2 regions of the Coprobacillus sp. AF33-1AC genome follow, and region 2 is predicted to be linked to the other one. Evidence: riboswitches for the same ligand, from Rfam matches in the RefSeq annotation. Region 2 holds a riboswitch; the other holds the start of a gene.
The links. A riboswitch is a leader RNA that binds a small molecule or an ion and turns the genes downstream of it on or off. The one in region 2 is predicted to bind S-adenosylmethionine.
Positions count from the first base shown of each region.

Region 1: it holds a riboswitch for S-adenosylmethionine, as region 2 does, so the genes downstream of both, DWZ53_RS00435 (hypothetical protein) here and metK (methionine adenosyltransferase) in region 2, are expected to answer to the same signal.

Region 1 is NZ_QRQB01000001.1:84,762-88,193, forward strand. Features, by position in the region: gene DWZ53_RS00430 (MATE family efflux transporter) at 1-1,261, shown strand, start outside; SAM riboswitch class I at 1,297-1,382, shown strand; gene DWZ53_RS00435 (hypothetical protein) at 1,463-1,798, shown strand; gene DWZ53_RS00440 (HIRAN domain-containing protein) at 2,387-2,683, shown strand; gene DWZ53_RS00445 (WYL domain-containing protein) at 2,737-3,432, opposite strand, start outside.
Region 2 is NZ_QRQB01000025.1:33,788-37,219, forward strand. Features, by position in the region: gene hpf (ribosome hibernation-promoting factor, HPF/YfiA family) at 1-435, opposite strand, end outside; gene metK (methionine adenosyltransferase) at 559-1,704, opposite strand; SAM riboswitch class I at 1,765-1,862, opposite strand; gene DWZ53_RS09280 (NifU family protein) at 2,151-2,396, opposite strand; gene DWZ53_RS09285 (CvfD/Ygs/GSP13 family RNA-binding post-transcriptional regulator) at 2,594-2,971, shown strand; gene DWZ53_RS09290 (glucose-6-phosphate isomerase) at 2,972-3,432, shown strand, end outside.

The sequences.
Region 1 (3,432 bases), on a different contig from region 2:
ATTACAGGCTGCTTATGGTGCAGTTGATTTATTAGTTGTTGGTCACTTTGGGACAACTGCTGGTCTTTCTGCAGTATCAACAGGAAGTCAGGTTTTAAATTTAGTTACTTTTGTGATTACCCAATTTGCGATGGGTTTAACAGTTTTAATTGCAAGATATATAGGTGAAAAGAAACATGGTGCTATTGGATCTTTAATTGGTGGATCAACTCTTGTTTTCACTGCTGTTTCATTTATTTTGTTCGTTGTTATGATTGTTTTTGCTCGACCTATCTCTACACTCATGCAAGCACCACACGAAGCAATTACACTTACATCTCATTACGTTCGTATATGTGGAGCAGGGATTTTCTTTATTGTTGCATATAATCTTTTATCTGCTATTTTTAGAGGATTAGGAGATAGTAAATCTCCTTTACTATTTGTTATGGTAGCCTGTCTTGTTAATGTGGTGGGTGACTTGTTTTTGGTTGCAGTTTTAAAATTAGATGCATCGGGAGCAGCCATGGCTACTGTGTTTGCCCAAGCAGTCAGTGTTGTTTTTGCATTGTTATTGTTATTTAAAAGAGACTTACCTTTTACAATTACGAAACATGATTTTAAAATGAATTCTCATTGTATAAGAGCGTTAAAAATAGGATTACCTTTAGCTTTACAAGAATGTTTAACTCAAATTTCATTTTTAGCATTATGCGCTTTTGTTAATAGACTTGGATTAGAAGCTTCATCAGGTTATGGTGTGGCTTGTAAAGTGGTTAATTTTGCAATGTTAGTACCTAGTTCACTTATGCAGTCAATGGCTTCTTTTGTTGGTCAAAACGTTGGCGCTGGAGATGAAAAAAGAGCAAAACAAGCGATGTTTACCGGTATAAAAATAGGTTTAGTTATTGGTTTTGTCGTCTTTATATTTGTTTTCTTTAAAGGAAATCTATTAACTGGAATCTTTACTAATGAACAGGTTGTTATTAATAAAGGATATGACTATCTAAAAGGATTTGCTTTAGAAACTATTGTTACAGCGATTTTATTTAGTATGGTCGGATATTTCAATGGTCATGATCAAACATTATGGGTGATGGTTCAAGGTTTAGTACAAACCTTATTAGTGCGTTTACCATTAGCTTATTATATGTCTATTCAACCACATGCAAGTCTTACTTATATTGGTTTAGCTGCTCCAATTGCAACAATAGCGGGTATTGTTTTAAATGTTATCTTTTATATTTATCTAAATAAAAAACTAAATTTACAAAATTCATAACTTTACAATACATGATAAAAAGTATAAAATGAATTTACCTATAGAGAGTGTGTAAGAGACAAGCTCAATGATCACACAGCAACCTGCAATATGTAAGGTGCTAAAGCTTGAATGATGGGAAATGAATATATGAATTTCAATCTCATCATAACGATGGGATTGTTTTTTTATCCTCTTTATAGATTTAAGGAGGAAAGAAAGATGAATAATATAGAAAAAGTATTAAAAGAATTTGAAGGGAAAAGAGTTTGGTTTTATCTTAAAGATGATGTTCAAGCAAGATTTAAAGATGAACTTTTAAAATTACATGGACGATGGTTAGATGGCTCATTGTTAACTAAGCAACATCATTTATCTCATTTTATAGCTGTTCATGAAGACTATTGTATTGCTTTTATATCAGCCTATATCTGGGCGCATCCTTTATCTAAACAAGACAATAAGATCATTAAAATAGATTATCAAAAATTAATGAATCATCAAAATGATTATCAAATTATTAATGATCAATCAAAATATATTATTCTAAATGAATAAAACTAACAGACAATATGTAAAAAACAAACGAAATCATTGAATCCCTTATGACTTTTAAATATGATTATAGTTTAATCAAAATAATTCTTGGTGATAGTCAATCTCGTATCTTATTTATTATTAAATGACTAGAAATGTAAATATATACTTATTCTTGCTAGTTATACAAATTTTTTATTGTATATAAAAATACTAATGATTTAGATCTTATGATTAAATACGGTTCTCGAGAAACGCAATCAAGGGGATAATCGCAGATTTTTAATCTATCATGTTGAATTATTAAAAAAGCATTATAGTAAACAATTGTATCAAGACTTTTATCAATGCTTCTATACGATTTTAAAACAAGGTAAAAAGAGAGAAATATATCGCGATGCGTGTGTTTATGTAAAAGGCATTGCTCAACTTAACTAAGGAAAAGAATTAGTTGAAAAACTGGTAACAGAATTACAAGATTCATCCTATGCTAAATGTTCTGCATTATTTGATGAGATAAATAAAACAATAAAATACCGTCTTAAATAAGACGGTATTTTATTATCTGCCCAACTATAATACAAGTAATCAATGATAGGAGGGCTTACGATGAAGACGATATATTTTACTTTAACTGGTACAGGATATTATTTTGGACATCAATTTTTAGAAAAAGGAATGAAAGTGATACTAGTTAAAGAACCGGATAATGACTATGATAAAGAAGCCATTCAAGTAAAAATTGAAGGACTAGGGAAAATTGGTTATGTTGCAAATAGTCCAAGTACTGTTTTAGGGGAAACAATGTCAGCAGGGCGTATCTATGATAAAATAAGTGATCACGTTGAAGCTAAAGTATTGATTGTGACTGATAGAGGCATTATTTGTGAATTAAATTGTGAATAAGTGAATAATAAGTGAACAATGTGAATAACCGTCTGTATTAATAATATGGACGGTTATTCATTTAAAAAATGATTTTGTAAGAATTCTTTAAAACGATTTATTTGTTGTTGATTACCAGATATTTGAATTTGTCCACCAAAACCAATAATCCATGAATAAAAAGTGCTATTGATAATATGATTAACTTGCACACGATATAATTGATTGTTGATTTGAGTAGGGTGAATGTTTTTACCAAATTTATCAATCATATTTGAATAAACAGCAGGAGTAAAATCTAATTCTATCGGTTCTAAATGTCCTTCTCCATACATATAAGACATATGATTTATTTTTTCTTGGAAAGATTGTAGTTGAAAAGCATTGAATGAAACTGTGCTGTCTTTGACTATTTCTACATTTTTAACATAATCTAATCGATATTGAATGCAGTCATTGGGATTTTTAGCGCCTTGACAAAGTAAATAATATTCATTATTAGAGAAAATAGTATCAATTGGAGCGAGTTCGGTTTCTTTAAAAGGTTGTGCTGTATTTAAAGAAGGTTTGCAATATTGAAAACGTATCTTCTTTTTTTCGTGTATTGCTTTAACTATCATTTCTAATTCATTGTAGAAAACACTAGCATCTTCGTTTTTAACGACGTGTAAATTTAAGTTTTTACGAAAATAGGCTTGATAGTGAATACTGAACATATCTTGTATTCTTTTTTGATAATTTTCTTTAGTTTGTAAAGTGAAAAAATGAGA
Region 2 (3,432 bases):
ACCAATTAATTCCATTTGCATAATAGCTTCTTCCATATCCATTGGTTTTGGATTGATTGTTTTCGTTTTAACTAAAACATCTTCTTCCTCTTCTTCTAGTGGTTCAATAGAAGCCATATTAAATGCAAGTTTATTATCTTTTGATTTTCTATTTAATCTTGTCTTGTATTTTCTAATTTGCCCTTCTAATTTGTCAATTACAGCATCGATTGCATTATATAAATCTTCATCAACAACCTCTGCTCTTAAAAGTACGTACTCAGTAGGAATTGTAACTTCAATTTTTTGTCCATAAGGATAAGTTCTGACTAATACTTTTGCTTCAACGTTATCACTTACAATGAAGTATTTATCTAATTTAGATAACTTATCTGCCACCCTCTTTTCAATTGCTTCAGTGATTTCTACGTTTTTTCCTCTTACTGAAATTTTCATAAGAATTCCTCCTTTTCTATAAGTATATTATACAATAAATCTATCTAAAATCATACTGTAAACCCTTAATTTTTACTTCGAATAAGCGTTAAAAGAAAAAAAACTTGATATAACCAAGTTTTTTTATCCTAAATATTTTTTTAATATTTCTACCTTATCTAATTTTTCCCAAGGTAAATTTAAATCACCTCGTCCAAAGTGTCCATATGTTGCCGTATTACTATAAATAGGTGCCTTTAAATTTAAAGTATTAATAATACCTCCAGGTGTTAAATCAAATTCATTTTTAATAGCTGATAGAATAACAGCATGACTTACTTTTTCTGTTTCAAATGTATCAATGAAAACAGAAGTTGGTTCTTTTACACCAATAGCATAAGATAATTGAATTTCAATTTTATCACACATTCCTGCAGCAACAATATTTTTAGCAATATATCTTGCCATATAAGCTGCTGAACGGTCTACTTTTGATGGATCTTTACCAGAGAAAGCACCTCCACCATGGCGTGCATATCCTCCATATGTATCAACAATAATCTTTCTTCCTGTTAATCCTGTATCACCATGAGGTCCACCAATGACAAAACGACCTGTTGGATTAATAAGTACCTTATAATCTGTATTTAAGTAATATTTTTCTACAACAGCATCCATAATTTCTTCTTTAATATATTTTTTAAATGCAACTTCATCAAAATCCGGGTCATGTTGAATTGACATAAGAATTGTATCAATACGTGGTTGTGGATTTGTATAATCAATAGTTACTTGTGCTTTCATATCAGGACGTGCCCATTTGAATTCTCCAGAATGTCTTTTTTCAGTAGCATAGCGTACTAAGTGATGAGCAATAGAAATAGCTAAAGGCATATATCCTTCTGTTTCTTTAGAAGCAAAACCAAACATAATTCCTTGATCCCCTGCTCCCCCAACTTCTTCATTTGTTCCTAAAGCAATATCACTTGATTGGGTATCTAAAACAACATTAATTTGACATGTATGATAATCCATTCCTTTATCTTCACTGTCATAACCTATTTTCTTTAAAACATCCCTTGCTACATTTTCATAATCAACCTTAGCAGATGTCGTGATTTCTCCACCAATGACAATTAAATTTGTTGTAGCAAAACATTCACAGGCAACGCGTGAATGAGGATCTTGCTTTAAACATTCATCTAGAATTGCATCACTTATTTGATCACATACTTTATCTGGATGCCCTTCTGATACTGATTCTGATGTAAATAATACTCTTTCTTTCATTTCTTCCTCCATCATTATAAATAAAAAAGCTTCCTAAAGAGAAAGCAGTTAGGAAGCTTTCTCTTATTGTTCAAGATAAACTTGCTAAGTAAGGCACCTTCTAAACAATAGGGTTGCCACCACATCATCGATCTTCATCTCGTGGTTCTTAATAAGAGTCTTTTTTATTGATAATCTTCTTTTTTTAAACTTGTTATTTTTTCAATAAGCTCATCATTTAAACCAATGTCTTGTAAAATATGAGCTATCTTAATTTGATTTTGTTTCCTTTCATCCATAAATCATCACCTATAAATATCTTTTACTTATAAGCTATAAAATATATCAAAAATTCAACAAAAACATAATATTACAAAATAAGATTAAATGCAAGAGAAATAACCACTAACATTATAGCATGATTATCAATACATTTAATCTTATTATTGTATCAATTTTATTCCTTATTATAATAAATCATTATGAGCTACATTTTGTACTTCTAAAACACCTGGAACTTCTTCCATTAAAATTTGTTCCACCCCATCTTTTAATGTGTCATCCAACATAGTACAGCCTGCACATGCACCTAACATTTTTACAAAAACAATTCCATCTTTGAAATCTACATATTCAATATCTCCCCCATCTCTTTGAAGATAAGGTCTTAATTTTTCAATGACTTTCTTAATTTCTTCTACAGTTTTATCCATTTTTTCTTACTCCTTAATTCTTTATACTATTATACTTTAATTCAATTTATAACTTTTTACAATTATTTTGTTTTATTATCTCCTAAAATTATTTTTTTAGCCTTATTCCTATTATAAATTGAATGAAAATATTTTTCATTAACCAATTTAATATGCCTATATTTTGTGTTATAATGACCTCGCAAGGAGTGAGGTCAATGGCAAAAAACATAAAATGTGGTGATATCATAGATGTAAAAATAACTGGTATTCAACCATATGGAGCATTTGCATTATTACCAGATAATTCTACTGGTTTAATTCATATATCAGAGATATCTGATAAATTTGTTAGAAATATTGATAGTTACGTTCATGTTGGGGAATCAGTCAAAGTGAAAATTATCGATTTTGATAATGCAACAAACCATGCTAAATTGAGTTTAAAAGCAATTGATCATCGTTATCGTAGACGTGATAAACGTATCTACTATAAAAATCCACGCAAATTAATCACAGAAACGCCTAAAGGATTTTCGCCTTTAGAGCAAGCAATGGACAAGTGGCTTAAACAAGGTGTAATGGAGGAAAATTAAATGATTACCTTAGATTTATCAAAAGCAAAACTAACTGAAGATTTAGAATCATACAAAGATAAAGTTGCTGAAATTCATGATATGATTCAAAACAAAACTGGTGCAGGTAATGACTTTTTAGGATGGGTAGAATTACCTGAAAACCATGATAAAGCTGAAGTTGAATTAATTAAAGAAACTGCAGCTAAATTAAGAGAAAAAGTAGATGTATTATTAGTTTGCGGTATTGGAGGATCTTATTTAGGAGCACGTGCTGCAATTGAAGCAATCAACGGTCTATATTCAGATGACAAAGTTGAAATTATTTATGTTGGAAATACTTTTTCATCAAATTATATCAAACAAGTAGCAAAATATGTTGAAGACAAAGATTTTGCAATTAATGTTATTTCTAAATCAGGAACAACTACTGAAACTTCTATTTCTTTTAGAATTTTTAAAGAAATGTGTGAAAAGAAATA